Regions from separate parts of the Shewanella sp. 4_MG-2023 genome, predicted to be linked through region 1. Evidence: predicted binding sites of a transcription regulator. Region 1 holds the regulator's gene; each other region holds the start of a gene.

What was found. Region 1 encodes LexA, which represses DNA repair genes until DNA is damaged. Its sites were predicted from a motif close to TACTGTATNNNNATACAGTA; they were not measured.
Region 2: recG (ATP-dependent DNA helicase RecG) is a predicted target of LexA. The motif match lies at 5,111-5,130, and genes of this name have one in related genera.
Region 3: dinB (DNA polymerase IV) is a predicted target of LexA. The motif match lies at 1,857-1,876, and genes of this name have one in related genera.

What each region holds. Positions count from the first base shown of each region.
Region 1 covers NZ_JAUORL010000007.1:157,611-168,690, forward strand. Annotated here, with positions in the region: gene cyoE (heme o synthase) at 84-989, opposite strand; gene Q4546_RS06000 (heme A synthase) at 1,004-1,984, opposite strand; gene Q4546_RS06005 (hypothetical protein) at 1,984-2,538, opposite strand; gene Q4546_RS06010 (SURF1 family protein) at 2,638-3,384, opposite strand; gene Q4546_RS06015 (DUF2909 family protein) at 3,395-3,622, shown strand; gene Q4546_RS06020 (cytochrome c oxidase subunit 3) at 3,633-4,508, opposite strand; gene Q4546_RS06025 (cytochrome c oxidase assembly protein) at 4,505-5,068, opposite strand; gene ctaD (cytochrome c oxidase subunit I) at 5,070-6,674, opposite strand; gene coxB (cytochrome c oxidase subunit II) at 6,684-8,300, opposite strand; gene Q4546_RS06040 (cell division inhibitor SulA) at 8,731-9,237, opposite strand; gene lexA (transcriptional repressor LexA) at 9,234-9,851, opposite strand; gene plsB (glycerol-3-phosphate 1-O-acyltransferase PlsB) at 10,230-11,080, shown strand, end outside.
Region 2 covers NZ_JAUORL010000039.1:18,576-29,655, forward strand. Annotated here, with positions in the region: gene Q4546_RS17115 (hypothetical protein) at 7-576, shown strand; gene dtd (D-aminoacyl-tRNA deacylase) at 646-1,095, shown strand; gene Q4546_RS17125 (thioesterase domain-containing protein) at 1,107-1,553, shown strand; gene Q4546_RS17130 (DUF3014 domain-containing protein) at 1,852-2,712, opposite strand; gene recG (ATP-dependent DNA helicase RecG) at 2,863-4,938, opposite strand; gene Q4546_RS17140 (DNA-binding response regulator) at 5,199-5,828, opposite strand; gene Q4546_RS17145 (sensor histidine kinase) at 5,828-6,988, opposite strand; gene Q4546_RS17150 (hypothetical protein) at 7,069-7,773, opposite strand; gene Q4546_RS17155 (AMP-binding protein) at 7,950-9,605, opposite strand; gene Q4546_RS17160 (RidA family protein) at 9,842-10,225, opposite strand; gene spoT (bifunctional GTP diphosphokinase/guanosine-3',5'-bis pyrophosphate 3'-pyrophosphohydrolase) at 10,363-11,080, opposite strand, start outside.
Region 3 covers NZ_JAUORL010000005.1:139,667-150,746, forward strand. Annotated here, with positions in the region: gene Q4546_RS04350 (methyl-accepting chemotaxis protein) at 1-1,631, opposite strand, end outside; gene dinB (DNA polymerase IV) at 1,914-2,990, shown strand; gene Q4546_RS04360 (aminoacyl-histidine dipeptidase) at 3,084-4,544, opposite strand; gene Q4546_RS04365 (leucyl aminopeptidase family protein) at 4,792-6,333, shown strand; gene Q4546_RS04370 (NCS2 family permease) at 7,164-8,453, shown strand; gene proB (glutamate 5-kinase) at 8,698-9,810, shown strand; gene Q4546_RS04380 (glutamate-5-semialdehyde dehydrogenase) at 9,827-11,080, shown strand, end outside.

The DNA.
Region 1 (11,080 bases):
CTCATTCACTCCATTATTTTTATCTTTACGTTCACTGTTTTTATCTTCAACTTCACCATGGCGATAAGCACTGATAAAGCGAGTTATACCCATAAGTAGTGATCAACTAATAGCACTAAAAATAAAATCATTAAGTGATAAATCGAGAACTTAAACACATCCATCGCCAGCCCTGGTTTGTCGTGATACTTAAGTTGCCAGGCTTTATAAATAAAGCCACAACTTAGAATGGTTGAACCCACAAGATAAACGGGGCCACACATGCCAACCAGTACTGGCAATAAACAGGCAATAGCCAGTAACAAGGTATATAACAAGATACAAGTTTTAGTAAACTCAACCCCATGGGTGACTGGCAGCATTGGGACATCGACTTTGGCGTATTCTTTTCTACGGTGAATCGCCAGTGCCCAAAAATGCGGCGGCGTCCAAGTGAAGATGATGATAACCAGTAATAGTGCGTTGCCATGTAATTCGTTGGTGACAGCAGTCCAACCCAATAAAGGTGGCATTGCCCCAGCTAAGCCGCCAATGACAATGTTTTGCGGGGTAGCGCGCTTAAGATAAGCGGTATACACCACTGCATAACCGATTAAGCTGGCAAAGGTTAACCATGCGGTAAGTGGGTTAACTAAGGTAAACAAAATAACAAAACCGCCTAAGCCGATAGAAGTGGCAAAGGTCATGGCTTTGATTACCGAGACCTTGCCTTTTGGTAATGGGCGGTTATAGGTACGCGCCATTAAACCATCAATGCGGCGATCAATTAAGTGGTTATAAGCCGCCGCTGCCCCCGCCATCATGGCTATGCCTATCATGCCAAAGATAAGCGGCTGCAATGGCACTGCGCCGGGCAATGCTAAGCACATTCCCACTAGTACTGTCAGTAACATCAGGGCGACCACTTTGGGTTTGGTCATTTCAAAATAGGCGCGCCAAGGTAATTGCGCGCTGCTGGTGCTTGCTGGTATAGACAGAGATTTAGCCATAATAGAATCCTTGCTTAAGCTTTACGCCACAGCGCGTAGTTGATGAAAATAACGGTAAGTAACAATAGCGCTGCGCCGCCGTTGTGCGATACAGCAATCCCTAAAGGCAAATGCATGACAATATTGCTGATGCCAAGGCCCACTTGAATGATCACTAGGGCAAATAACAGCCAAGCACTTTTACGTATTGTGCGAGAGCGTGCTTTAAGTAATTTAAATCCTAACCACACTAAACAGGCAGCGGTAATCACGCCCCAAATACGATGAGTAACATGGATTGTCATGCGGGCAGGGTATTCCAATACGCCATATTCAAAGCTTGGATGTGTCCCTTGAAACGGTGAAAAAGCATCAGCAAATTGCAGATTATCGACCCAGTTACCTTCACATATTGGCAGGGCGGTACAGGCTAATGCTGCGTAATTCGATGACGTCCAGCCGCCCAAAATAATTTGAACCGCCAGTACAATTAAGCAGAACATGGCAAAGGGGGCGAGTTTTCTGGCATAAGTGTCACCACCAGGGATCCGCAGTGGCCGGGTACGTAAATACAGCAGTAGCAGTAAAGCGAATAAACTAAAGCCACCAATTAAATGCCCCATGACTACGATGGGCATTAATTTCATGGTGACGGTCCACATACCTAAGGCGGCTTGAAAGAGCAGTAGGGCGGAAATCAGTATGGGTAGCTTTTTGGGCGCATCGGCTCTTTTTAAGCAGATGATAAGGATGGTTAAAATCAGTAATCCAAGAGTGCCAGCGATATAGCGGTGGATCATTTCCAGCCACGCCTTGTCAGGCTCTAGCGTTTGATTTGGGAATGCAGTCTCAACTTTTGCTATTGCATCAGGCGCGCTAGGCACCACAAGATGACCATAGCAACCTGGCCAATCAGGGCAGCCAAGCCCTGCATCTGACAGCCGAGTGTAGGCACCCATTAATATCACCGTAAAGGTAAATACTAAGGTAAATTTGAGCAGGTTTTTTATCACCATTACCCGACCCTCGATAGTTTAAGCATCTTACGTAAATCGCCAATCATCGACTTACCTTGGGCAATATTTTCTTGCTCGCCCATAATACCTGGGTATTTCATGACTAGGCTGCCAAGGGGATCGACAATAATCATTTGCTGCTCTGTCAGTAATGCGGCCATTGCAGGGCTGGCACTGGCTGTAGCAAACGGCACTTGCAGTTTAGTTAAAATTGCGGTGTCGCTATCTGGGGTGAGTAAAATAATTGGGCTGACGCGATCTTGATGTTTACCTAAGGCGATATGGCTTTGATGCATGACATACAAACGTTGCTGACATTGTTCTAGGCATTGGTTTGGTAATAAATACACCAGCTGCCACATATGCGGCTGCGGGTTGGTCATGGCTAAGGTTTGATAATTAAGTTGTGCGCCGATTAGCTCACCTTTGTTAGTGGCGGCGCCGTTATATAAATCTAGGCTCAAGACTAATTTAGCCATAGCCACCGGTAAAATAAATACCAGCAGCAGTAGATATAATGTCTTGTTACCTTTAGGTTTTGCTGGGGAGTTCATACTTGCTCCTCTTGTTACGACTGTTTTTGTTATAGGATGAGTTTTTTTTACTTAAGTCACTATTTTTAATTTAGTTACTCTTGTATTTAGGTTTTAACTTTAGGTCTTAATTTTAGGCTTAAATGTTTTCCAACCAAGCCATAGCATTAGCGATAAAAATACTGCTGCCATGGTGAACCATTGCAATGCATAGCCTTGGTGTTTTTGGGCTGACAGTGGAATAGGTGTCCATGGTTTTGCTAGTGTCATGTTCGGTGTTATATCTGGCTGCAGTACTGCCGGTGCCAGTTGATGACCTATTTTCTCTGCTAAGGCCACGAGATTTAAATTTTGAAAACGGATCACGTCACGGTTTTCTACTGTAAATTGTTCCACATAAAGTTGGTCACTTAAGGGATTGGTTTGGCGCTGATACACTCGACCTGTGAGCTGATATTGCGCCGCAGGCAATGGCGCTAAATCGGGTAATATGCGGCGGTCTTTATTCGCTGCAGTAAAGCCTAGTTCAACCAGTAGCCATGGCTCTGTGGCTGATATTGCAAATACTTGATAAGCCAGATAACCCACTTGGCCGTTATAAACTTGATTATCAAGCAGTAATATTTGTTCATTAACGGGCTTAGCGGTGACTTTAATGCGATAACCCGTTAGTGGACCGCTGCTATCTAGCGTTAAAAAAGTGTGGTAATCCAATTCACTGGACGCTTGCCTTTCACTTAAGGTGGCTTGCCAAGCTTGTTTTTGAATTCCTCTATCAAGTTGCCATAAACCGAGCTTGACCAAAATAGAAAACACACTCACAGTAACAACTAGCAATAACCCAGTAGAAAGTCGCCAAACGCGCAAAGGAGAGCCCGTGGGAACCTTAGATACCTTAGTTATTTTCAAGCTTGTTTTAGTACTGCTGCTTGTATTCATATTATTTAATTTAGCCAGAGCCCTATTTATTATGGTTAAAGCGGAAAATAAACAATCTATGAGCCAATATTTAGGTCGTCGAGTGATCTTTTCTGCGTTAGTGATGTTGTTATTGTTACTGGCCTTAGGATTTGGCTGGATAAGCCCAAATCCTAGACCTTATTAGCTTTGCAGCCTTATAAGACGTACACGAAAATAAATAAGCATAACCACACCACATCAACAAAATGCCAATACCAACTTCCGGATTGAAAGGCGAAATGATTATCTGGGGTGAAGTGACCTTTCAATACTCTAAAGAACAGGATTATTAGAAATACTGTGCCTAAGGTGACGTGCATACCGTGAAAGCCAGTTAGCAAAAAGAAGGTGTTACCATAAATCCCTGAGGTGAGTGTGAGCCCCATTTCTTGGTAGGCATGGACATACTCTTCAACTTGTAAAAACAAGAAGCCGATACCCAGCAAAATAGTCAGTCCTAACCAAACCTTCAGTGCGCCACGTTTTGATTTTTCTAACGACACATGGGCAAAGTGCAAGGTGACTGAAGAGGTCAGTAGAATGAGGGTGTTATACAGCGGCAATCCGCCCCAACCCATGGCTTCAGTGGTGGTACCATCTGGGGTTTTCACTAGCGGCCAAATGGCTTCAAATGTTGGCCACAATACCTCATGGGTCATGGCATTATTTGATGCACCGCCGAGCCAAGGTATTGCTACCATTCGAGCGTAAAACAATGCCCCAAAAAATGCCCCGAAAAACATGATTTCTGAGAAAATAAACCAGCTCATGCCTTGTCTAAAAGAGCGATCCATTTGCGCTGAATATAAACCTGACATTGACTCATCAATGATATTTTTAAACCAGCCAAACAGCATAAATATAATTACAGCAATACCCGCGATTAGGGTGTAGCCGCCAGAAGATTGTTCAGTTGAAAGTTGTTGGATGTAGGTACCTGCGCCAAATGCAATCAGAAATAATCCGATAGCGCCGGTAATTGGCCAGATACTTTGCGCTGGCACGTAATAGTTTTCATGTTTTGTTGTCATCTTGCTGCTCCTTGCTCTATGGCTGCAGTCTGCTTGTCTGTAATATCATAGAGGGTATAAGAGAGAGTCAATGTGTTAATGGATTCAGGTAAATCCGCATCCACGTAAAAAATTAACGGTAATTCAGCATCGGCCATTGCTGCTAGGGGTTGCTGATTGAAGCAAAAGCACTCGGTCTTATTAAAATAAGCCGCGCCTTGGCCTGGCGATACCGAGGGTATTGCTTGGCCTACGAGGTTATTTGAAGATAAGTTTTTCGCTAAAAACGCAGTACGTGTGAGTTCGCCGGGGTGAACCTGCATGCGGTTCACTTTTGGCACAAACTCCCACGGCATATTGCTTTGTACTTGGGCAATAAACTCAATGGTTACAGTACGGTCTTTATCAATCACCACAGCCTCATAACTGCTGGCAGTACTTTGGGTTTTTCCATTAATCCCCAAGGCATCGCAAAGCACGTCATACAAAGGCACTAGCGCAAAACCAAAGCCGAACATACCTATTGAACCCAGTACTAGGCCAATAAGTAAATTACGGTTTGATTTTGTTGGCTGGCTCATATCATTTAACCTCTGGTGGGGTGGTAAATGAGTGATAAGGCGCAGGACTGGCAATAGTCCACTCTAACCCTTCAGCACCTTCCCATGGGTTATCCGCAGCTTTTTCGCCGCCCTTGATACATTTCAGTACCACAGCGAGGAAAATCAGTTGTGATAAACCAAAGGCAAAACCACCAATAGAGACAATTTGGTTTACGTCAGCAAATTGAATTGCATAGTCTGGAATACGACGTGGCATGCCTGCTAAGCCTAAAAAGTGCATTGGGAAAAACAGTACATTCACTGAAATAACACTGCACCAGAAATGCCAACGACCTAATGTTTCGCTATACATGTATCCTGTCCATTTCGGTAGCCAGTAATATGCTGCAGCCATAATGGAGAATACTGCGCCAGTCACCAGTACATAATGAAAATGCGCTACCACAAAGTACGTATCATGGTATTGGAAATCCGCTGGGGTGATCGCTAGCATCAAGCCAGAGAAGCCACCGATGGTGAATAAGATGATGAATGCAATGGCGAACAGCATCGGGGTTTCGAAGGTGATTGAGCCGCGCCACATAGTTGCAACCCAGTTAAACACTTTCACCCCAGTAGGTACTGCGATTAACATGGTGCAGTACATGAAGAATAGCTCTGCAAATACTGGCATCCCGGTGGTGAACATGTGATGCGCCCAAACTAGGAAGGACAAAATCGCAATACTTGAGGTGGCGTATACCATGGAGGCATAACCGAAAAGCTTTTTACGGCTAAAGGTGGGAATAATGGCCGAGATAATCCCGAATGAAGGTAAAATCATGATGTAGACTTCGGGGTGGCCAAAGAACCAGAAAATATGCTGGAACATCACAGGGTCGCCGCCGCCAGCAGCATCAAAGAAGCTGGTGGCAAAGTATTTATCAGTCAGTACCATGGTTACTACACCTGCCAATACCGGCATCACTGCTATTAGCAAGAAGGCGGTAATCAGCCAAGTCCAGACGAACAATGGCAGCTTCATCCAAGTCATACCCGGAGCACGCATATTAACAATGGTCACCACCACGTTAATGGCACCCATGATCGAGCTTATGCCCATAATGTGTACTGAGAACACAAATAATGCTGTGCTATCAGGGCTATAGGTTGTTGACAGTGGTGCATAGAAAGTCCAGCCAAAGTTGGGTCCTCCACCTTCCATAAATAGCGAGCTAAGTAGAATCGCAAACGCGAAAGGTAAAATCCAAAAGCTCCAGTTATTCATCCGCGGTAGTGCCATATCTGGCGCACCAATCATCATTGGAATGAGCCAGTTAGCTAAGCCGGTAAAGGCTGGCATGACTGCGCCAAATACCATAATCAAGCCATGGACTGTGGTCATTTGGTTAAAAAAGTTAGGTTCAACTAACTGTAAACCGGGTTGGAATAACTCAGCACGAATGACCATGGCCATTGCGCCGCCGGTTAAAAACATAATGAAACTAAACCACAGATACATTGAACCAATATCTTTATGGTTAGTGGTTAAAACCCAGCGCATAATGCCTTTTGGCGCCCCATGATGATGGTCATCATGGTGATCGTCGTGAGCGGCTGGTGAATCTTGTGTAATTGTGCTCATTTTAATCCCTTACTTTCCGTGACCAACAACATCAGCAGCCTGAACTGCATCGCCAGAGTTATTACCCCAGGCATTTCGCTCATAAGTCACCACTGCAGCAAGCTGTTGTGGCGTAAGTAGCGAGTTAAATGCTTGCATAGCCGTGCCAGGTTTACCATTGATGACAATATTAAGATGATCCGTCACTGGACCGACGATGAGTGGGCTGCCTACTAATGAAGGGAACGCGCCAGGTAAGCCAGTACCAGCAGCTTGGTGACATGCAGCGCAGCTAGTCATATAGACTTGCTCGCCCATGGTCATTAACTCATCCATCGTCAAGTCATCCAATACCACAGCTTTAACTTCTGCTGCTTGTGTTGCCGCTTCAGTCACAGCTTGTGTTGCAGTGTCTTCAAGTTGTTCAGCTGTAGGTAAGCTTGCTGGTAAAGTCACAGGCGTTGACGTGTCTGCGGTAGAAGTGCCTGCACTAGGAGCGTCAGCAGTGGTTGGTGTAGCGCTAGAATTTGTCCCATTGCCACTCACATCAGCCGCTTGCACGGTATCGCCAGAGTCATTACCCCAAGCATTACGCTCATAAGTGACTACTGCAGCAATTTCAGTTGCCGTTAGCTGCTTGGCAAACGCTTGCATCGCAGTGCCAGGCTTACCATTAACGACAATATCGATATGGCCAGACACTGGGCCTTTAATCATTGGACTGCCAATTAGGGAAGGGAAGACGCCAGGTAAACCAGCACCATTAGGTTGGTGGCAAGCCGCGCAGCGACCCATGTAGATTTGTTCGCCTTGGGCCATTAACTCGTCATAGCTAAGGGTTTGGCTCAGTGAGGCTTGTGCAGCGGCTTTAGCATCAGCAGCAAATTGCTTTTGGTCGATTAGCCATTGGTCAAAGTCTGCTTCTGAAACGGCTTCAACAACAATAGGCATAAAGCCATGATCTTTACCGCATAGTTCGGCACATTGGCCTCGATAAGTACCTATTTTATCGATTTTAGTCCAAGCTTCATTGATGAAACCAGGATTTGCATCTTTTTTAACGGCAAATGCTGGTACCCACCAAGAGTGGATAACGTCATCCGAGGTCATTAAAAAACGTACTTTACGATTTATTGGTAAAACCAGCGGCTTATCGACCTCTAAAAGATAGGTGTCGGTTTTATCTGCGGTGCCAGTAATTTGGTCTGCTGGGGTAGATAATAAACTGAAAAACTCGACATCTTCATTGAAATAGCTGTAATGCCATTTCCATTGAGAGCCCGTCACTTTGACTGTCAGTTCAGCATCGCTGGGATCTTCCATAGCAATCAGCGTTTTTGTTGCTGGGATTGCCATGCCAATTAGGATTAGAAATGGCAATACTGTCCAAGCTATTTCAACCTTGGTACTGTCATGAAAGTCGGCTGCAACTGCACCCTTAGATTTTCTGTGATAGATCATGGAATAAATCATGATCCCAAAGACCACGACACCAATGGCGCAACAGATATACAAAATAATCATATGCAGGTCGTAAACCTGGCCACTGATCTCTGTTACACCTTGAGTCATGTTTAAGGGCATCTCTGCCGCTGTGAGTGGGGTTGCAAGCAACGCCACCATTAATCCGTACAACAATCGCTTCACAAGACTACTCCTCTGCTAATTGCGAATTGCAATTACAAAGAAAAGCCACACAGTAATACTCTGCTCTATGCAAACTTTTCATACCCGAAAAAGTTTGATCATTTCAAAGTACACGGTGGCTTTGAGCTTGAAAACTCAATTATGTTATTACGTTACGGTGCCACACTTGTACCTAATACTGAACTTATCAATTATATTTGACGCTTTACATTCAAGGCTTTCTATACCGCACGGTACCAGCTCAATCTTTTAATAGCGTTTGTATCTTTTTGACATTTATTCTCGGCAGTACGATAAATTGTTACTACCTTGTTAACTACATTACTTGGAGATTAAATATTGATCAAGATCACTTTATCATCTAATTTGCTGAAAAAAGTGCAAAAAAAAGCCCCTCAGCGTAGTGAAGGGCTTTTTTAGTCATATTTTACTAGTGAAACGAGGTAAGGTTTACCCGAGTCTGTACTGCTAAAGTTTGCGTTAATGGGTCGCCTTCAGGTAAGTGAGTATTTACATCTTCAATGATAAGCCCTTGGGCTAAGGCATTTTTGGCAACCAATTGAATGCGGCGATTGTCGCGGGCATCTAATGGTGGTGTCCAAGTAATTACTGCACTTGAAGTACCGTTAGTGAGCGCTTTTTCCATCGCCCACAGGGTTTCGACTTCATCTTTGGTGTGAACTAACAATACTCTGTCCATACGAACATTGGCATTAGCAAGAATTTGCTTATAACCGATATGCGGCGGATTAATCAGTACAATCCAACGGCCTTGCTGACTTAAAATGGCTAACTGACTGCATAATTGAGTCAATTCAGTTAAGCCTTGGTTTTGGGTGCGCTTGGTTTCAATCCCTTGTTTAGTGGGTAAGGGATCAGATGCCATATCTACCCATAATCCAGGGTGACGCGGTGCATTGCCTATTAATGTGTTCATAACCAACCTCCATTACGAATAACGCCAACAGCAAGCCCTTCAATCGTTAGGTTTTGGCAACTTAAATCAACTTTAATCGGCTCATACTCTGCATTTTCAGCATGTAAATAAATAATATTGCCTTTCTTTTCAAATCTTTTCACGGTTACATCGTCTTCAAGACGTGCCACTACAACTTGACCATTGGTGGCAGTTTGCATTTTATGCACTGCTAATAAGTCGCCCTCTAAAATACCAATGTCTTTCATACTGTCGCCACGAACGCGTAGTAAGAAATTAGCATTGGGCTTAAACATTTCTGGGTCAACTTGGAAATACTGTTCAACATGCTCTTGAGCAAGGATAGGTTCACCTGCAGCAACTTGGCCGATAAGTGGTAAGCCTGCTTCAACTTCCTCCTCCACCTGCACCATGCGGATCCCGCGAGAGGTACCAGGAATAATTTCAATACAGCCTTTTTTTGCCAGTGCTTTTAAGTGTTCTTCAGCGGCATTGGCGCTTTTGAAGCCTAATCGAGTTGCAATTTCTGCACGAGTTGGCGGCATACCTGTTTCGGCGATATTACATTTAATTAGCTCTAATATTTCAGCTTGGCGTGGCGTTAAAGGTCTCATATTGATTCCTGTTTTTTTATACAGTGACTGTCATTATATACAGTATCGGTGGTCGCGCAAGTATTAACCAAATTAATTTAACTATTATCATCTAATTCTTGTTGGCTATATATGGGGGCACGGTTAAGTATATGTAATTTAATTATTTAGTTAATGAAGGTAAGTCAGCTTTTTAAACCGATGAAATTGGCTATTTCTCACATCGTTTGTTTAAACAGTATATTTATACAGTAGTGTTGATTGAAAATAGGTTGGTTGTTATTCGGATATGGCTATTTTTACTGAACAAATATTCTCTGTATAGACCCTTGTTAGTGAAACTGAACCATTATCTGGTATTCTATGGCCAATTAATTGATGTTGAATATGCGAACACTCATGTTAAAACCTGACTCAATCATAGCAAAATCATTACGTTGGATTCAAAAACTGATGGTGCACACGGTTGTTGTGCCTGAAGATCCCTTTGCCGATCTGAACTTAGACCCAGATAAACCAGTGGTCTATGTGATGAAGACAGAATCACTCAGTGATATTGCGGCATTAAATGAAGTGACCGCCAAATATGGCTTACCGAGCCCTTATGAGCGACTAGACGTTGATGGCTTAAATACCCCTAGAATTGTGTGTATTGAAGGTCGTAAGCCTCTATTTGGCAAGCGTTTAAGTGGCGAAAAATTTGTTGATAACTTCACCAGCTTATTAGCCTTACATAAAAAAAATGATCAACTTGATATTCAATTGGTGCCAGTGAGTCTGTATTGGGGACGTATCCCTGGTAAAGAAGATGACACCATGACCGCAGCCGTATTTGAGCGTGAAAACCCGACCTGGTTACGTAAATGGTTGATGATTTTGTTCTTAGGTCGCCATAGCTTTATTCAATTCTCAAATGCTATGTCGCTACGTTATATGGCTGATGAACACGGCACTGATGTCAGTATTGCGCATAAACTTATCCGTGTGGCGCGAGTGCACTTTAGACGCCAACGTAAAGTGATGACAGGCCCACAACTGCCAAATCGTCAGGCAATGTTCAACTCATTATTAAAGTCTGATGCCATTGCTCAAGCGATAAAAGAAGAAGCGCTTAATAAAAAAATTCCTGAAGACAAAGCCCGCGAAAAAGCGATTCAGTATTTAGATGAAATTGCAGCGGATTATTCAGACAGCTTAGTGCGTATTGCTGAGCGCTTTCTTACTTGGTTGTGGAATAAGTTATACAGCGG
Region 2 (11,080 bases), on a different contig from region 1:
ACGAAAATGAAAAAATTGATACTTGCAGCATGCGTAATAGGGTTATCTGCTTGCGCCGCCACCGAAAATACCACAGAAGATACTGTAGTTTCTGCTGCTCCTAAGATGATCAACATGGCTAATATGAGCGATGAGCAAGCCGCTGAAGAATTATATAAAACGTTGCTAAACGCCAGTTACTTAGCCACTAAACTCAGCCCTAATAGTGTGGCGGTGCAATTTGGGGAAACTCAGTTTGTGCTGCAGCCTAGCATGAGTGAGCAAGGGGTCGATCGTATTCTTACCAATCGATTGTTTGCGGTGCATCCGCAATTACATGGCAGTAAAGAGCTATTGTTGTTAATTGGCTCACTAAACCAAAAGCTTAATTTTGCTAAGTTCGTCATTCGCGACAATGGGGCGGTGATCCAAGTACAAGGCGCTGCGACATTTGTTGATTCCATTGAACTGGAAGAATTACGCCGCTTTATGTTGTGGACTGATGAAGGCCTTAATCAAGTGGGTAAATCATTACCCAAAGGATCTGAGCATTTAATTAAACCGATCCCAGTGATGAAACAAGATATCGCTGGCTAAGGTTATTGTTGGTGTAGGTAAATCCGCAAGTAATCGCACAATTCTTCACGTAAGTATTAGGAAGTAACATTGATTGGCTTAATCCAAAGGGTGACACGTGCCAGTGTCACCATCGACTCTGAGCTAGGGCAAGAAGTCACCGGTAGTATCAATAAAGGTTTATTAGTGCTGCTTGGGGTGGAACGTGACGATGACATTGAGAAAATGCAAAAGCTGGCCAAAAAAGTCATCGGCTATCGTGTGTTTAGTGATGAAAACGGCAAGATGAATTTAAATCTGCAACAAGCTGGTGGTGAGTTACTGGTAGTGTCGCAGTTTACTTTAGCGGCAGATACAGGCAAAGGATTACGTCCTAGTTTTTCTCGTGCAGCAACGCCAGATCAAGCCAATGAGCTATATGAAGCTTTCGTGGCTTTTTGTCGTGAACAAGGGGTGACAACTGCTACAGGCTCTTTCGGCGCAAACATGAAGGTAGAGTTAGTTAATGATGGTCCTGTGACCTTTAATTTACAGGTTTAAAGGAGCACATTATGGCGGCTAAAGAGCAACTTATTGAACTGCAAAACACTTGGTATCAAACCATTCCTTTGAGTGAGTTTATGCAAGTGCAGCCGCTGAGTTTTCAGCAGCAAACACTCACAGTTACCGCGCCGCTCGAGCCCAATATTAACCTGCATCAAACCATGTTTGCTGGCAGTATTTATACCCTGGCTACCCTAACGGGCTGGGGGATGATGTGGTTACAGCAAAAGTTGCAAGGTTTTAGTGGTGATATCGTATTAGCGGATGCACAAATTCGCTATAGCGCGCCCATTACTGAAGCGCCTATCGCCAGTGTTATTTGGCCAGATGTTTTATTAGCAAGCCTTGCTAATGGCGGCAAGGTAAAAGTGAAACTTGAGGTACAACTTCATTGTAAAGATACGCTTTGTGCCAGCTTTACTGGGCTGTATTTTAGCATTGCTAAGTTAACTTGATTTAAGCTATGCTCAAGATACTGTGGTGTTAGATCAGAAGATGATTTAAGTATTAATATGTCACTATCTGTTGTAGTCGCGATTAAGTCTAACTAATTTAATTTATTGCAGTTAATGCTGAATTGTTAATGGGTTAACTAATCAATTCGGGTAGACAGTGCCGTGAAGCTGAATTAGCATTGAATACTTTATCTAAAAAAATAGCGACACTCATGTCGCTATTTTTTATGCCATTGATTTAGATTGCGCATATTGGAACCTGCCATTGCAAATCATAACCCCAATGATAACGGTTCTATCAGTTGGCCATTTGCTGCTGAAGTTTTCTAATTGCCGTTTTAATTTTACGGCTATTTTCAGGTCCCATACGTACCATAAACTTTTGCACGTTGGGTAGCGCTTCAAGCTTTGGATCGACAAATTGATAGTTAACGCTGATAGAGCTTAATTCAATCGGGTCTTCAATAATCGGCGCTGATAAGATCATCTCAAAGGCTTGCTGCATGCGCTCGTCAAATGACATATCGCTATAACCTAGCTCTGCAAAAGCTTCGTCAAATATTGGCATGAGTTCTTTATAAGTGTTGATTAACTGCTCGTCATTCATATCTGACACCATGTTGGCGTACAGGTCATAACGATGGTAACTGTCAGGGTTTAAATAGGTTTTGTTAGTGATTTCACTGACGGTGAATTTATCTTTAGGGCCTTTCAGTGGGCTGGCTTTACGGATCACTTCACCTTGGGCCATATTATCGACAAATACCACAAACTGGCGGGCAATGTCTTTTTTAACAAGTAGTGGCTCGATTTTCATCCCATCAGCCATCTCAACCGTTTTCTGGGCGACAAAGTCATCACTTTCAATCAGTGTAGGTAAGGGCTCTACTACTTCAGGCTCTGGAGCTTCAATAATAGTGGGTTCAATAACTTCCACTATCACTTCTTCAATAGGCTCTTGCTCAATAGGTTGTTCAGGCACAGGCTCTGGTAGTTGCACAGGTATTGGCGCTTCGACTTCAGGCGCTTTATCGGCCGAGAAGTAGAAATAGCCTGCACCAGCCAGTAAAACCGCAATGGTGATACCAATCACACCCGCGTTACTACCACTGGCGCGACTTGAGTGCGGTGTGGCTCTATCATTTTGATTGACTTGCATGTCTATTCCTTAGCTTTAAACGTCGAAAGGGAACCAATATCATTGAATTTGTTACATTTTCATTTGGTGGCATATAAGGCTTAAACCTTATTTTCATTCTGCAATAATCTCAACACTTGTCTAGTAATAATAGCCAAGGTTAACAATAATTTATGCTTGTACGTATTGCTGGCGATCCCCTAACCAACGTTGAACAATGCTGTCTACATTTTGTGGCACTTGTTGCATAACATGGGCCGCTAATTTTTGTGTGTTTTCAATCAGATATTGATCCCTGACTAAATCAGCGATTTTCATTTCTGCCAAGCCGGTTTGGCGGGTACCGAGTACTTCACCTGGGCCTCTTATTTCTAAGTCTTTTTGGGCAATAACAAAGCCATCGTTACTGGCCCTTAGTACTCCTAAACGTTTGGTGGCAGTTTGTGATAACGGTGCTTTGTACAATAACACGCAGTGGCTGGCAATAGAGCCTCGGCCTACTCGGCCACGTAACTGATGCAATTGCGCCAAGCCTAACCGCTCAGGGTTTTCAATAATCATTAAACTGGCATTAGGCACATCGACTCCCACTTCAATAACCGTTGTTGCCACTAATAAATGTAGTTCACCCGCCTTAAATTGGGCCATTATTTGCTGTTTTTCTGCACTTTTCATACGTCCGTGCACTAAGCCAACCTTTAATTCGGGTAGTAATTGGCTTAATTCTGCAGCGGTATCTTCAGCGGCTTGGCACTCAAGAACTTCAGATTCTTCAATGAGAGTACAAACCCAATAAATCTGCCGATTATCATTTAGCGCGGCTTGTTTTACCCGCTCGATGATTTGTTCGCGGCGATTATCGCTAATGGCAACCGTGGTAACAGGGGTTCTTCCTGGCGGTAACTCATCAATGATAGAGGTTTCTAAATCAGCATAAGCCGTCATCGCTAACGTGCGCGGAATTGGCGTAGCTGTCATTATTAATTGATGCGGATGAAAGCCTTGGCTGACGCCTTTTTCGCGTAATCCTAAGCGTTGATGGACCCCAAAACGGTGTTGTTCATCAATAATGATTAACGCGAGCTTATTAAAACTGACCTGCTCTTGGAAAATAGCATGGGTGCCAATTACCATGTTGGCGCTGCCATCGGCGATATCAGCCAATGATTGTGTTCTGGCTTTGCCTTTTAACTTGCCTGCTAACCAGCCCACTTTTAGCCCTAATGGTTCAAACCAGGCGGCAAAGTTGACTGCGTGTTGCTCTGCTAATAATTCCGTCGGTGCCATCATCGCCACCTGATAACCATTTTCAATGGCTTGCAGGGCTGCTAAGGCGGCCACTAAGGTTTTACCCGAGCCCACATCCCCTTGCACTAAGCGCATCATAGGTGTGGGCTTTTCAATATCAATACCGATATCAGCTACGACTCGTTGCTGGGCCCCTGTTGGCTTAAAAGGTAAGGCTTTTAAAAATGGATTTAATAGCTGGCCGGTGGCGGGTAAAGTCACCGCTTTATCAAGGTTATTGCGCTGACGTAATTGCAGCATACTTAAGTTATGGGCCAGTAACTCTTCTTGGACTAAGCGCTGCTGAGCGGGGTGCATGCCTTGCTCTAAATCGGCTTGGGCGATGTTATTGGGCGGTCGATGGATTAAGGATAATGCCTGACCAATGCTCATATTGTTGGGTTGCAGGGCTGGTGGTAGTAACTCTGTTAAGCCACCTTGATTGAGCATAGTTAGTGCCTGCTCGGTGAGCTTAATCCAACTGGCTTGTTTTAATCCTTCAGTCGAAGGATAAATAGGGGTCAGTGAATCACTCAGGGCTGGGTTTTCGCCAGCTTTAATGATTTTGTATTCTGGGTGGATTATCTCAAAATGGCGGTTGCCGCGCTTGATTTCACCATAGGCCCGAATTATCGCGCCGTTTTGCATGCCATTTCGCTGGGCAACCGAGAAGTTAAAAAACCGCAAAGTGAGGTAACCACTTTCGTCGGCAATATTGCAGGTCAGCATACGTCTGCGACCCGGCACAATTTGGGTTGAGATGATTTCAGCTTCAACTGTGGCGTACATCGCGGGATAAAGAGCATTGATGGGATAGATTTGGGTGCGGTCTTCATAGCGCAGCGGCAAATGAAACAGTACATCTTGCACTGTCTTAATGCCAAGCTTTGCCAGCTTTTCAGCGGCTTTTTTAGCGACGCCTTTTAAGTCGGTAATCGGTACCTGATCCAATGGTTGCAAATCTAGCATGCCTTTATCTATTGAGTTGACCACAGACTTCATCACTTAGACTTTGTTGATATTGTAAAGCTCGCTGATTAAAGTGAGTCATTCACTTTGGGGTTAACTTTGACAGTTATCCAAAGAGTTATACAGTCAACTTTATCGCCCTGATGCTTGTTAGCAATGATAGTACTGTAAATATATACAGATGTTATGGCTTATCTTAGCAGAGTTTTAATACAAGGCAATATTAATCCAGATATCAGGCTTAACTGCCTCTATAACCAGCCTTTTTGTTTAGCTATTCGCGCCGCATCTATGCGATTGGTGGCATTGAGCTTGGAGATCGCTTCAGAAAGGTAATTCCGCACAGTACCTTCGGCGATAAATAACTGGGCGGCGATATCACTGGTTGATAAGCCATCACTGGCTAATCGTAGCGCTTTTCTTTCTTTATCATTGAGTGGGTCAATATCACCAATGGCGCTGATCGCCAGCTCTGGATCGATAATTTTTTTACCTGCCATCACCTGTTTAATAGCGTTGACTAGACTTTCAGATGGCGCATCTTTTAGCAAAAATCCCTCGACGCCACAACTGAGTGCTCTTTTGATGTAACCTACGCGGCCAAAAGTGGTTAAGATGATGATTTTAGTTTTAGGTTGCATTGTTGCAGCCTCGGCTTGATATGCTGCGAGCCACTGAGCCAGCTCAACGCCGCTGTGACCGGGCATTTCAATATCACTGAGCAGCAAATCAAAATGCTGCTCTTTAAGCATTGCCATGGCTTGGTTACCATCTTCTGCTTCTGTGATATCGACTTCACCGAGTTCATCTTTGGCAAGGGTAAGTAGGGCAGATAATGCCCCGCGCACCATGGCTTGATCTTCTGCTAATAAAATCTTCATTAAGGCTGTTCCGTGTCGTTGTCAACTTTAGGTTCACTGACTTGCTCTGCTTCAAGGGGCAAACTGATGCTAAAACGGTAGCCATCGTTAATATGATAACTAAACTTGCCGCCCAATAAGTTCACTCGCTCTCTAATGCCTTTTAAGCCATTACCTTCTTTAATAACTTTGGTGTTAGCATTGTCACTTAGGCTAACAATAAGCTGCTTATCCAAGGTGTTAAAGCACCATACACATTGACTGGCTTGGCTATGTTTGAGCATATTATTAACTAATTCTGTCAACATTAGCCCTAGTTGAGATTCTTGCAAAGGTGTTAATGGTGGTAATTTACCCTCGAGATGTACTTCAATTTCTTTTTGTCTTAATAAACTGCATAGTTGATTGACCGTATCTTGTAAGCCTTTATGTTTGTAATTAGAAACCGTTTGGCGAATTTCAGTTAAGCTGTTTCTGGCGATATCAGCAAGTTCCTGTAAATGCTGTTTTGCAACAGCAAGCTCGCCTGCTTCAACCAGTTTTTCGGCGAGTTGTGCTTTCAGTGCAATGGAAGATAAATTGTGCCCCATGATGTCATGTAAATCGCGCGCAATACGTTCACGCTCCAGTGCCGTTGCTAAGTTAGCGATTTCATCATTTGATTGTCTTTGTTGGCGCCTGATGCGTTCATTGTTATGCTCAACCACGCCAAATAGCCCCACCACAAAGGTGATTAACATACCGTATAGCGGAAAATAATAAGCTTCATAGCCCACGATGTAATTGAGTAGCCACAGCCAAGTACTGATAAGAATAAAGCTAATAATGGCGGTGCGCAGTGAATAGAAGAAACCAATAAAAAAACCGGCAAAACTGAAAAATGAAATGGAGCCGCTGGTAAATATGGTGGCAATGCTCGCAGTGATGAGCATTAAAGCAATAGGATATTTCCCTTGAACGGCTGAGCTTTTGTAAGCCCAAAAGTACCCATATAAGAAGGGAAATATGAGTAACAAGCTGACACCGACCCGAGCCCAATCATCCCGCATAAACCAAAGTGGAATAAAGTAAAAAATCAGATTGAGCAGATATACCCAAGCTGTTTTTTGTCGATAGGCTTTTTCTGGGTTAACGCGAGTGTTGCTACTATTGACCGAGTGTTTGGTATTGATATTAGACATGAAGCCTCCTTGCGAAGTTAGCATACTGCAACCGAGTCATAATGTGTATGTCTGCAGTAGCTAGCTTCAGCAGCATCGGATTAACGCGCTTGTTGTTTAAGTAAAAAATTTGCCCAAGCGTAATTAGGATCAATTTCTACAGCGTGTTGCCAATCATTAATTGCTTCTTTTTGACGACCTAATTCTTGCTTAGCGATTCCGCGCCAGGTGTACGCTTCAGTATGCCCCCAGCAGATATCAACACATGGCTGTTCATAAAAACGAATCGCATCAGTGGCATATTGCTCAGCCTTATCCATACCGCCGCCATATTGAGCGGGAGTATAAAAGGCGCTCATTGCTCTGACTAACGCAATACGGGGATTTTCAGGGCTGAGTTGTTCTGCTTGAGCCAGTAAAGCACTTACCTTCATTCCCAGAGATTGTCCTTTGCTTGAGTCATTGGCGATTTGCATACCGTAAACAGACGCCAGTAGCGCCATTGACTCAGCATCGTCTTCACGGCTCAATACAGTTTCAAGTGTCGACTGTGCATCATTGAGGGCTTTTTTAGCCACTCCGCGCAGACCGCTAATATTGGCTGTAATGGCGATGCGATATTGTGCATAGGCGTGTTCATAATCCACAGATTGTTCGCTGAGAACCTTTAGCTGTTGTAGATCCATTGTGTTGGCTGCCATATCGATAGCGCCGATATCGGCATTGCTAGCACTACTGACTAACGTCAGTGTTACCGCCATGACGGTTGATTTTGAGATAAGAGATTTTAAGATTAGTGATGTCATGATTAACTCCGTTTATTGCATTTAAGGTGTGTTGCTACGGAGTTAGTATCTAACAAAGGGCTTGCACAGGGCAGACACAAACGTCACCAGTTTGAGGTGACAAATGTCATTGATAAAAAAGCCGCCGGCTTGTTAAAGCTTAGGCGGCCAATATATTGAAGCGAATTACTGTGGTGCTAAATCTCGTCTTCCCAGCACACTTTAGCGCCGCGAATACCGTCAACTTTGGCACTGAACTGCTTTTCTAACACATGACGCTTAATTTTAAGTGTAGGGGTTAGGGCATCATTTTCAATGGTCCAAGGCTCTGTCACTACGACAATGGCATCCACAACTTCATGGGACTCAAGGTGCGGGTTAACTCCATCTAGGGTCGCTTTCAGTGACGCGCGCACTTCTTCGCGGGCTTGCAAGGCTGAGCCTTCAGATAATTGCACTAAGGTGATCGGGTGCGGTAAGCCTGAGCCAATGACACAAAGTAGCTCAATGTGCGGATCTTGGGCTATTTTACGCTCAATAGGCACCGGCGCCACATACTTACCTTTAGAGGTTTTAAAGTTATCTTTAACGCGGCCAGTGATAGAAATGTAGCCATCTTCATCGATTTCACATAAGTCACCCGTATGGAAAAATCCATCAGCATCAAAGCATGCTGCTGTGGCTTCTTCTTGCTTGTAATAACCTGTCATCAAACCTGGGCTCTTAACCATTAACTCACCTTCATCGGTGCGGCGAACTTGGCAGCCTTCAACAGGGCGACCCACGCTACCAATTTTTGAGGCATTAAATGGGAAGTTAATAATTGAGTAAGCACAGTTTTCGGTCATGCCCCAGGCTTCTGAAATATTCATGCCGATTTTGTTGTACCACTCTAATTGAGATGGTGGGATGGGGGCTGATCCTGAACCTAATAAACGGCAATGCTCTAAGCCTAAACCTTTTTGGATTTTACGTTTAACTAAGCCGCTAACCAGTGGGATTTTAAGCAATAAATCCAGCTTGCTTTGGCCAATTTTATTGACAATATTGAGCTGAAACAGGGTCCATAAACGCGGCACCGAGAAAAAGACCGTCGGGCGGCATCGCTGCACATCAGCCACAAAAGAATCTAAACTTTCTACAAACGCCACCGACGAGCCGGAGTAAAAAGACGATCCTTGAATCGCTACCCGCTCAGTAATGTGCGCTAAAGGCAAGTAGGATAATAATCTGTCTGTGGTATTGGTTTTTAAATCGCGCACAACCGCTTCACAAGTCCAGCCGTAACTGCCGAAGGTTTGCATTGCGCCTTTTGGTTTACCAGTAGAGCCCGAGGTGTAAATGAGCGTCATCATTTGATCGCTACTAGGCGTAGGCGCATCCACTAATGGTTGCCCTAACTCAAGCAGTTTTTCCCAATGATATTGCGCTGGCATGGTGTCATAAGGTAAAGCTAAACGGAGGATTTCACCGCCGACACCGGCTTCTTGGTCGGCCCAAAAATCAAGTTTTCCGGTGAAGATAGCTTTAGCGCCACTGTGTTCTAATACATAGCGGATCATTTCAGCGTTAGCAGTGGGATAGATTGGCACACTGATGTAGCCGCCGTGCATAAGGGCAAGATCGGTAATAAACCACTCGGCACAGTTTTTAGAAAGCAGAGCAACTTTGTCACCCGGTACTAGACCTAAGTGGCGTAATGCGCCTGCAATTTGTTGTACCTTTTGCTGAACTTCTCCCCATGTGAAGTCAACAAACTGGCCGTTAATTGGTTGTCGTAAATATACGGCATCCCCTTGGGTTTCAGCCCAATGAGATAACATTTCTACTGGCGTTTTTATTAGATTTTCCATCGACAATTCCATGTTCTTTTTGTTTTTAATGTAGGATGCATTTATTTGTAGTTTGCTAATGCAATCATCTCAGTATGGCTATTTATCAGCCTATTCGCAAACGCGAGAACAACTTAACGAGATAATTTCTACTTATAAACTAGCATGTTTCACTGAAAGTTAAATACCTCTTGAGTAATAGCTCTAATAAAAAAGGGTGCCAATGGCACCCTTCAGAATAAAACTCGGTTTGTGAGCTAGATCTCCATTATTCCATCCATTTCCACTAATGAGCCTTTTGGCAGCTGTTTTACCCCGATTGCAGCACGTGCTGGATAAGGTTGAGTAAAGTAGCGCGCCATGATTTCATTAACGGTAGCGAAGTGAGATAAGTCGGTTAAAAAGATATTCAGTTTAACGATATCAGCCATAGTGCCGCCAGCGGCATCACATACTGCGGTTAAGTTTTCGAAAACCTGTACAACCTGCTCAGAGAAATCATCGCTAACCATTTCCATGGTGCTTGGTACGAGTGGGATTTGGCCTGAAAGGTAAACAGTGCTACCTACTTTTACAGCTTGAGAATAGGTGCCAATTGCTGTTGGAGCTTTATCGGTTGCGATGATGATTTTTTCTGCCATGACGCCCTCTGCGATCAAGTAAATGAATGATGTCATCCCTAAGCTGTTATCTAACTTAGGGATTTAGGGGATCAATATTACTAACGTTTGTGGCAGGTGCGCAAGACTTCTGCAATGCAGAAGTCGTGATTGATTTATTAGCGGTTACGCGAGGTGCGCAGGACTTCAGGTAATACCCTAATGCGGCGCATAACATTGGCCAAATGAACACGGTCGTCGACTGAGATCCGCAGGTTAATGAGATAGACTCTGCCATCACGCTCTTCAGTGCTCAAGTTATGAATATTTGAGCCGGCGGCAGCAATAATACTGGTGATTTTTGCTAGTGCGCCTTGATGATTGACAATTTCAACTCGCAGATTGGCTTGATAGCTTTCACCTTCAACGTTATCCCAATGTACTGGGATATATTTGTCTGGCTCGCTTTGATAACCACGGATATTTGAGCAATTTTCCATGTGTACCACAAGGCCTTTGCCTGGGCTTACATGGGCGATGACAGCATCACCTGGAATTGGACGACAGCAATTTGCGAAGGTCACCAACATGCCTTCAGCGCCGCGAATTGGCATCAAGTGCTCTTCGGTTTCGCTATCTTCATTCTTAGTGGTGAGCTTGTGACCCATTAAGCGCTGGGCAACCACAATGCTCATGGCATTACCTAGGCCGATATCAGCCAATAACGATTCAAGATTGTCATGCTTAGTTTCAGCAATAACTTTTTTAAGCTGCTCTAAGGTGATGTCATCAAGCTTGTTTTCACCTAATGCGTGGTTCAGTAGCCGTTTGCCGAGCGCCACAGCATCGTCACTGGTTAAACTTTTCAAGACTTGACGAATTTTACCGCGGGCTTTA
Region 3 (11,080 bases), on a different contig from region 1:
TCAGTACTGCCAATGGCCGACACCACCGCAGTGGCTTCAGCTTTTAATTTTGCCAGCGCGATTTCAATTTCACTGGTACTTGTTTGGGTGCGACTGGCAAGGGCGCGCACTTCATCTGCAACCACAGCAAAACCACGCCCTTGCTCTCCGGCCCTTGCAGCTTCAATCGAGGCATTAAGCGCTAACAGGTTGGTTTGCTCTGCAATACTCCCAATCACATCAACAATGCTTTGAATACTGCTGGTTTCATTATTCATGTGCTCGACATTACCAGCAGTTTGATGGATTTCAGCAGCTAAACCTTGGATACCCACTTGGGTTAAGTTAATGGTCTTCAGTGATTGCTCGCCAGTAATATTAGCCTCATTAGTATGCTTGGCTGCGGTTTCGGTATTCTCAACCACAGTGACAGCGGTATTTGATAGCTCTTCAATGGCGGTCACAATTTGGGTTGTTTCATTGGTATGGGCTGTCAAAATTTGTTCGCTGTTTTGGCTATAGTGCTGCAGCTTATCAATACCGGTAGATAATTTAATTGTCGATTTATTGATGGCTAACAACATGGTTTGTAGTTGTGAAATAAAGGCGTTAATTCCGAGGGAAATTTTTCCGATATCGTCATCATTTTTGACTTCCAAACGACGGGTTAAATCACCATTACCTTGAGATAAGCCAGTGACTAAGTCACGTAGTTCATTAATCGGTTGATAGAGCTTATTCAGTAGTATTAATAACGCCACAACAGATAAGCCAAGTACCAATAATATGATGCCGCTGAGTTTTAATGTGGCATTAACAAGCGGTGCGAAAGCTGTTGCTTCATCGAGGGTGACAATCACATACCATTGGTTGTTATCAATTAAAGGGATTTTTTGACTAGCAATAATCGTGCTAACGTCATTTATATCACTGAGCGCCCATGAGCTATCCTGACCGAGAATACTTTGATAGATCTCGCTTAGTTGGCTATTGCTGCTGATATTGTCTTTTTGATTAGTTAAGGCTGAATTAGAGGCTAACACTAAGCCATTTTTATCAATAATAAAGCCAGTGGCACCTTCAATATCTGCTAATGCTTGTAGTTGCAGTTGCAAGTAGTCAAAACGTAAATCCGCCATGATGATCCCGCCATCAATTGGGTGCATAACCCCGACCATAGGTATACCGTCTGTACGGGTAAAAAACACTTCGCTGAGGGACAAGGTATTTTTTTGTTTGCCGTTTTGGTACCAAGGACGAGTGCGGGGATCATATTTATCGACTACACCGACGCCGTCAGGAAAAGACTCTGAAGCAATAGAGGCAAAGGATTGGCCATCATCAAACCCCATAATGACTTTAGAGACGCCACCTAATTTGGCTGTGTATTGAGTCATGGCGACATGGCCGGCATCCACATTGTTATGACGGTATAGACTCGCGAGTTCAGTTACCGCGGAAGTGGTGCGATTAAATGAGTTTTCTATTTCACTGACTTTGGTTTTTATTTGGTGGTGGATGTCGGTTGTCAGCTTGTCTGTTATTTGTTGTTTTAATAATTGGTGAGTGACCAGCCCGCTAATGATCAAGGCGAAAGCTAATAGAATTGTTAACGCAAATAGTAAACTCGCTTTAAAGCCAAACTTGTTCATAACTCACCTAATTGTATTATTATTTTTGTTTGATTGTACCTGCTTATAAATCAAAATATACCCTAAGCTCATAAAAAAGTTAGTGATTTGCATCATGTAATGTTGATTTTGTTTTTGTGTTGTCTGATGTTTAGTGTTCTTACTGTTATTTATTTGTATTGCAAATTAGCGCTATTTTGTAATTTGAAGCTTTCAACGCGACTGGTGATAAAGGTTTAATTTGAACACTGTTTTTATATACAGTATCATGATGTCATTCAGTGACTTCTTTATGAAAACGCCATGCGTAAAATTATCCACATTGATATGGATTGCTATTATGCCGCAGTTGAAATGCGTGATTTTCCACAATTGCGTGGTAAACCTATTGCTGTAGGTAGGCGCAGCGATCGCCGTGGTGTTATCAGTACCTGTAGTTATGAGGCGCGTAAATATGGCGTTCGTTCTGCTATGTCGAGTTATCAGGCATTAAAACTCTGCCCAGATTTGATATTGGTGCCAGGCAGGATGGAGGTTTACAAAGCGGTTTCGCTGCAAATCCGTGAAATATTCCATCGTTATACAGAATTAGTTGAGCCGTTATCATTGGACGAGGCGTATCTTGATGTTACTGATTGTGATGCATGTAAAGGTAGCGCCACCTTAATTGCTGAGCAGATCAGAGCTGAAATCTTTACGGTAACCGGGCTTACTGCTTCCGCGGGAGTCGCACCGATTAAGTTTTTAGCTAAAATAGCTTCTGACTTAAATAAGCCTAATGGTCAATATGTGATCACGCCTGCTGAGATCCCTTCGTTTATAAAATCATTATCCTTAAGTAAAATCCCTGGGGTGGGAAAAGTAACCTCGGCTAAGCTTGCAGCGCTCGGGCTTGAAACCTGTGAAGACGTGCAGCGCTACCCGAGTGACAAGCTCATCAGCGGTTTTGGTAAATTTGGCCGCGTGTTAATTGAGCGCACTCAAGGTATCGATACACGTCAAATAAGCCCAAATCGTATCAGAAAGTCGGTTGGGGTTGAGACCACCTTAGCCCAAGATATTTTTACTATAGAGCAATGCAGCAATGTCATGCCGCAGTTAATCCAAGAGCTTATTAGCCGGGTGCATCGCAGTGCTAAAGACCGGCAAATTCATAAACAGGTAGTAAAACTTAAATTTAACGATTTCAAGCAAACTACCATTGAGCATCGCAGTGATGAAATGTCGCTTAACTTATTCCAGACATTGTTAACTCAAGCACTAGAGCGGGCCAATGGCCGAGGTATAAGATTAATCGGTGTCAGTGTTGGTTTAGCTGATAATAGCCAGCCAGAAGTGGTTACAGATGATAATAGCGAGCAATTAGATTTGCAGTTCTAGTGATTATCGCTAGAAACAAAAAGGCTGCCTTTTCTTATATCAAGAATAGAGCAGCCTTTTTATTAAGCGCGTAATTTAATAGAGAGTTAAAGCTCAGCCTTTTGCTGGAATACGCTCTAGTACCGCAAGCAGTAGTTCCCAATATTGGCCAACAGTGGTGATATTCACCATTTCGTCTGGGCTATGTGGGAAACGAATGGTTGGGCCAATAGAGACCATATCCATGGTTGGGTATGGTTCTTTAAATAGTCCACATTCAAGACCGGCATGGATAACCATAATCGTCGGGTCTTTCTTATAAATATCATTATACGTTTCACGGACAATGGCCATCACTGGTGAGCTATTATCAGGCTTCCAACCAGGGTAAGCGCCTGATAGATCAATGCTAGCACCTGAAAGGTTTGCTAATGCCGTTAATTGCGTTTCAATTTGCACTCGGCCTGAGTCAATCAATGAGCGGATAAGACATAGCACTTCAACAGATTCGTTGTCAGTGTTAATCACTCCGACGTTAAGCGATGTTTCAGTCACACCTTCAACTTCATCGCTCATACGCATTACGCCGTTAGGGCAGGCGTGCAGTAAATCGATTAAGGTATTTTGCGCATCTTCACTCATGACTTTTGCTGGAGCGTCAATGGCTGCAAGTGTTAGCAACATGTCAGGGTCAGCAATTGCCAGCTCTTCACGAACAATCGCTTGATATTGAGCAATGGCTTGCTCAAGCTTGGCTTTATTTTCGCTTGGCAGCATAAAGTTGATGCTAGCTTCACGGGGGATAGCATTACGTAAAGAGCCGCCAGTGAAGTTAACTAATTCAATTTGTAAATCATCACCATAACTAAATAAGAAACGGGCTAATAATTTATTGGCATTGCCGCGACCTAAATGAATGTTGACGCCTGAATGGCCGCCCTTTAAACCTGAAAGGGTTAAGCTAAAGCTGGCATTGCTTTGCTCAGGTGCTTGCCATGACATAGGAACGCTTAGCTGTGCATCAACACCGCCAGCGCAACCCATGTAGATTTCGCCTTCTTGTTCTGAGTCAGTATTAATTAAAATATCAGCATCAAGGTAACCAGCTTCAAGGCCGAAAGCGCCAGTCATGCCCGCTTCTTCATCAATGGTAAGCAGCACTTCTAATGGACCATGTTTAATGTTGTCAGCGCCAAGAATTGCTAACGCTGAAGCCATACCAATACCGTTATCAGCACCTAAGGTGGTGCCCTTGGCTTTTAGCCATTCGCCATCTACATAGGCTTCAATAGGATCTTTTTCAAAATCATGCACTTTATCGGCATTTTTTTGTGGAACCATATCAATGTGGGCTTGTAATACCACAGTCTTGCGTTCTTCCATTCCAGCATACGCTGGCTTTTTAATGATCAAGTTACCGACTTTATCTTCGACGACAGGCAAACCTTTCGATTTAGCCCATTGCTGGATATGTTCACTAAGTGCTTGTTCAAACTTGGATGGATGCGGAATCGCACAAATTTGTTCAAACCATTGCCATAATGGCTGGGGATATAATTGATTAATGGCGGTCACGAAGACTCCCTAAATGCTATGAATGTGGGAATAGATGCGCTGAAGTTTACCATATTGTCGTTACTAAGTAGTGACCTAGAGCAAGTAGAGAGGCTGGATTAAATTAATTTTTGTAAATATATTTTAACTCTATCGTAAAGCTAAGCTTATATACTTTAACCACCATTGGTCGTTATGATTTGTGATTCAGCACCTGAAATTACTGATTAGCAAGCAATAATAACAATCTATTTAAAAAGGATGCCCCATGTTTCAAGTCAATATCGTTGATGTAGCAAATGATCAAGCCATTTTTGAAGGCCATGGCTGGGACGCCGTAGTGGTAGTCGCCACCGATTTAGCCGCCATTGCCCAAGATGAAATAAAAATACTCGCCAAGCATGCGAAACAAATCGATCAGCGCATTGGTCAGTCGGCAACATTGTTACTGGCGCCCGGACTTGCGGGTGGCAGACTGATTGTCGCCCCAGTTGTTAATGCCACTAATGAATACAGTGATGTGAGTGTGTTTGCCAAAGCAGCTAGAGAAGGCATTGTTATTGCTAAGGCTGCGGGAGCAAAACAACCGCTGTTGGTGGTAGAAACCAGCCAAGATAAGCGCTATCAATTTGCTAAACAGGTTGCTGCACTTGCCTGTGGTCAGGAACTATGGCAATCACTGGAGCTGCGAGAAGCCACAGCAATTACCCCAGCATTTAGCGCCATTGGTTTGCTTGGCAGCGACAATTGCAGTGGCCTGCTCAATGCTGTCGAAGCCGGTAAGATTTTGGCAAGGGATCTATGCGGCACTGAGCCAGAAAGAATGGCGGCGCCAGCATTTGCTGATTATTGCGTTGAGGCGCTAAAAGACAGTGGTTTAGCAATCAGAGTCATTGAAGAACGTGAAGAGTTAGAGCGCGATTACCCGCTGCTTTGCGCAGTAGGGAGAGCCTCATTTAATGTGCCTCGGCATCAACCTCGCGTGGTTAAACTGGAATATGTGGCAGAGGGCGCCATTGATCGCACCTACTTGTTTGCTGGTAAAGGAGTTATTTACGATACTGGCGGCGCAGATATTAAAGTCGCCGGTGGCATGGCGGGTATGAGCCGAGATAAAGGCGGCGCTGCAGCGGTGGCAGGCTTAATGAAAACCTTATCTATCTTAAAGCCCAAAGGCATTAGAGTGATAGCAGAGTTAGGTTTGGTGCGAAACAGTATTGGCAGCGATGCCTTTGTTCCTGATGAAATCATTACCAGCCATGGCGGTGTTAGAGTGCGTATTGGTAATACTGATGCCGAAGGGCGCTTAGTGCTGGCAGACTTATTATCTCACTTAAGACTTCAGGCAATGACAGCAATTAAGCCGCAAGTATTTTCTGTGGCAACCTTAACCGGCCATGTGGTGCGCTGTTATGGCGGCTATACCGCACTAGTCGAGAACAAAGTGGCACAACAAGCTGGTATGGGTCACACCCTAGCTGGCATTGCTGAGCAATGGGGCGAACCATTTGAGTTATCTAGCTTGCGTCATGATGATTTTGCCAAGGTACATAATATCTCTGGCCAAGGGGAGTTATTGTCATCTAATAACGGCCCTTCTGCCATTACTGCCAGAGGCCATCAATATCCCGCAGCATTTTTAATTAATGCTTCAGGCTTGGGCCAACATGGCACAGGCTCTGCCATGCCATTGCCTTTTGCGCATCTTGATATTGCCGGTAGTGCCACAGAAGGCCATAGTTTGTATGGGAAACCCACAGCCTCGCCTTTGGTAACTTTATTACAAAGCGTTTTGGGCGGCAATGTGTAGTTTGTTTTTTGCTCAACCACTATATATTGTGCTATTTAGTGGTTGATTGTTTGCTAATGAGAACTCTAAATTCTTAATTTGTCATACAAGTGTGCTTTTATTTCATTTTTTGATTGAAATATAAAATAATTAAATAAATACTTGTAATAAAATTACACTTTGGTATTATTCCTCTCGTTGGACAGCGACGGTGCTTTCCAATTCTAGTTAATCCAGGATGGATATAGTCTCCAAGGAATCGAGTGATGAGTTGTCTCAATGGATTGAGAAAAGTTTGTTCCAAGGAACCGAGCCAAGCAAGACTAGGTTTTCGCAACTTTATTTGGAGTATGATTATGTCTTCTACAGACAGCTATACTATTTATGGACAAGGCACTTGGTTAAATCCAGCTGTTCTGTCTTTTGGCATTTATGCCATGACGTTTAAGGGCTAACCCTCCTTATTCATTGATTTACCGTATCAACCCTTTTTTCTGTCGCCTTTGGGCGGTTTTAGACAACAAGTAAATTGGTTCTCTATTGCCAATTTACTTTTTAAGTTTTATCACTTAATTGTGATGCAGTTTTCCTCTCCCCATACGGAAAACTTTTAACTTGTCTGCCTACTCTTTTGAGTAGGCATTTTTTTTGCCTGAAATTTATCAACCACTGGCTTTTCATTGAGTTAAATTGTCTTTCATACGAATATAAGTGTTTAGTTATCTAACATGGCTATAAACCTTATAAGTACCTATAATCCGAACGAATTAATTCACCTCTGATTTTGACTGTAATTAGCCAGTAGCGGCTATAGCAGCCAATTACACCCCCTTTTCAAGGAACAAGGCTTCATGTTAGAGAAACTGTTTAAACTCAAAGATAATCAAACGAATTTAAAACAAGAAGTTGTCGCGGGTCTCACTACCTTTCTCACCATGGCTTACATTATTTTTGTTAACCCTATGATGTTAGCTGATGCCGGCATGGATCATGGTGCAGTGTTTGTGGCCACTTGTTTAGCCGCGGCAGTGGGCTGTTTAGTGATGGGCTTAGTGGCCAATTACCCCATCGCATTAGCGCCGGGTATGGGGCTTAATGCTTTCTTCACTTATACCGTTGTCGGCGAAATGGGCTATAGCTGGGAAACTGCACTTGGCGCAGTATTTATGTCTGGTATTTGTTTCTTAATTTTATCTTTGGTGAAAATTAGAGAATGGATAGTTAACAGTATTCCAATGAGTCTGCGATTAGGTATTGCCGCGGGTATCGGTTTGTTCTTGGCCTTTATTGGCCTTAAAAGCGCCGGTATTGTGGTGGCAAGTCCGGCAACATTAGTCACTATGGGGGATATCACTTCATTCTCAGCTGTGATGGCTGCGGTGGGGTTTTTCTTGATCATTGCTATGGTACAGCGTGGCTACAAAGCGGCGGTGATATTAAGTATTTTCATTGTCACAGCCATTGCATTGTTAGCTGGTGAAGTGAGTTATAACGGCGTTATGTCGATGCCACCATCGATAGCACCGACATTCATGAAAATGGATTTATCCGCAGTGCTTGAAATCAGTATGATTTCAGTGATATTTGCCTTCTTGTTTGTGGATTTATTTGATACCTCAGGCACCTTGGTTGCAGTCGCGCAGCGTGGCGGATTTTTAGATGAACAAGGGCGTTTACCAAGAGTGAAACGCGCCTTAAGTGCAGACAGCTTAGCCACCATCGCAGGGGCGACGTTAGGAACATCAACGACCACTAGTTATATTGAAAGCACGGCAGGCGTTAGCGCCGGTGGCCGTACTGGCTTAACCGCTGTTGTCGTCGGTTTGTTGTTTATTGCTGCATTATTTTTTGCCCCACTTGCCGGCATGGTACCCGCTTATGCTACCAGTGGCGCCTTGTTTTATGTGGCGATTTTGATGATGTCTGGCTTAGTCAATGTTGAGTGGGAAGACTTAACAGAAGCGGCGCCTGTGGTCATTGTGTGTTTATTGATGCCATTAACCTTTTCAATTGCTAATGCCATAGGGTTTGGTTTTATCTCTTATGCGGTGATTAAACTACTTACTGGCCGTTTTAAAGAGTTAAATCTTGGTATCTTGTTTATTGCGGCACTATTTTTAGCTAAGTTTATTTGGGGTTAACCTTGGCTTTGCTCGCCATAACACCTGCTGAGTAAGCTCATGTGTGGGTTATCAAGCTGTAATTAAGCAGCAATGATAAATTAGTGATTTTTGTTAAGGGTTATGCAATGCATAGCCCTTTTTTATGCTGTATAACAAATAAATATAGTATTTGTTTACTCAATTATGGGCTTTACTATGAATTATTCGCTGAATTAGGTATAAAAATATTTCAGTCAATATTTTTGAGTTTGAAAAGGCAGTCATGACTTACAAGCGGGTCGTCGTAAAATTAGGTACCAGTGTCTTAACTTCGGGCAGTAACAAGCTCGATAAAGCACATATGGTGGAACTGGCCAGACAAATGTCTGTGCTTGTGCGTTCAGGTATTGAAGTTGTATTGTGCACATCTGGCGCAATAGCGGCTGGTCGCGAACATCTGCAATACCCCGTATTGCCCGATACTATGCCCAATAAACAATTATTAGCCGCCGTGGGTCAAAGTCAGCTTATTTTAGCTTGGTCAGAACTGTTCAGTATTTATGGTTTGCACGTGGGGCAATTATTGTTAACCCGCGCCGACTTACATGATCGTGAACGCTATCTAAATGCTCGAGATACACTCAATGCATTGTTAGATAATAATATTATTCCGATTATTAATGAAAATGATGCCGTTGCCACCAATGAAATTAAAGTGGGCGACAATGACAATTTATCAGCTAGGGCCGCATTATTATGTGATGCTGACTTATTAGTGTTATTGACTGATCAAATCGGCTTATTTGATGCCGATCCACGCAATAACCCCGATGCCAAGTTAATTACTTCAGTGGTCAATATTGATGATAACTTACGCTTGTTAGCGGGTGGCGCTGTTTCAGGTTTAGGCACTGGCGGCATGGCGACTAAGTTAGAAGCGGCCGATGTGGCTAGGCGAGCAGGTGTTGAAGTGGTCATTGCTTCAGGTCATTTGCCTAATGTGATTTCACAAGTAGTCAGTAAAGAATCGGTCGGCACTCATTTTAGTGTCACTAAAAATCCCCTTGAAAGCCGAAAACAATGGATTTTAGCTGGCCCTGCAACAGAAGGGCGGCTGATATTAGATGATGGCGCCTGTAAAGCGGTCGTTGAAAATGGTCGCAGCTTATTGCCTAAAGGGATTGTCAGCGTAGAAGGGCAATTTGAACGTGGCGCAACTGTGTTGATTGCCGATAAATCAGGTCACGTGCTTGCTAAAGGCATGAGCCGTTATTGTGCTAAAGCATTAACGATAATTGCAGGAAAGCACTCCAACGAGATTGAAACATTACTTGGCTATGATTACGGCGTAGCAGCAATACATCGTAATGACATGGTGGTACTAGATAGTGAATAAATTAAAGGACGAAAACATGTCACAGCAGCAATATTTAACCACGCTAGGTAAGCAAGCAAAAGCAGCAAGCTTTGCCCTTGCTAATTTATCGAGCCAAAACAAAAACGCTTTGCTTCGTTGTATTAGCGAGCAACTAACGCTAAATACCGAAGCGATTTTAGCGGCGAACGACCAAGACGTGCAGGCAGCAAGAGCCAATGGTTTAACCGATGCGATGATCGATAGATTATTGCTAGATAGCGAGCGATTAGCTGGCATTATTGCTGATATTGAAAATGTGATTAATCTTGCCGATCCTGTGGGCAGTGAATCAGCTAGCCAGTTATTAGATAACGGTTTACGTTTAACTCAACGCAAAGTGCCACTGGGAGTTGTTGGGGTGATTTACGAAGCACGCCCTAACGTCACTGTTGATATTGCCGTACTAGCACTAAAAACCGGTAATGCAGTGATCCTTCGTGGCGGTAAAGAAACCTTAACCTCAAATAAAGTTTTAAGTGAGGTGATCCGCACAGCGCTGACATTACAAGGTTTACCTGAAGATGCTGTGCAGCTGATTAACTCTACCGATCGCGACTTAGTGACTGGCTTACTGCGCCTTGACCAATATGTGGATATGATTATTCCTCGCGGCGGCCAAACCTTACAACGCCTTTGCGCTGAAAAAGCCACTATTCCGGTGATTTTAGGCGGCATTGGTATTTGTCATTTATACCTTGATAAATCAGCGGATTTATCTCGCAGTGCTGAGGTGATCATTAATGCAAAAGTGCAGCGTCCAACAGTGTGTAATGCCTTAGATACCTTACTGGTTCACGAAGCTGTTGCGGCTGAGTTTTTAGCAGATTTGTTTACGCAGATGTCGGCATTAGGCGTGAGTTTTTATACTTGTGAAAAAACGCAGCAGTTATTTGCAGCAAGTCAGTTTGATATTCATCCTGCAACGGATGAAACCTTCAGTACTGAGTGGTTGTCATTAACACTTGGGGTTAAGATTGTGACTGATATTGACCAAGCAATTACCCATATTCGTCAACACTCTAGCGGTCACTCTGAAGCGATTTTATCTGACGATATTAATGCGACCTGCCACTTTATGAATCAAGTAGACTCAGCAGCGGTATATGTCAATGCCAGCACCCGTTTTACGGATGGCTCGCAATTTGGTTTAGGGGCTGAAGTGGCGGTCAGTACCCAAAAGCTACATGCTCGCGGACCAATGGCTCTTGATGCACTAACGACTTATAAGTGGTTGGCAACTGGTGATTAT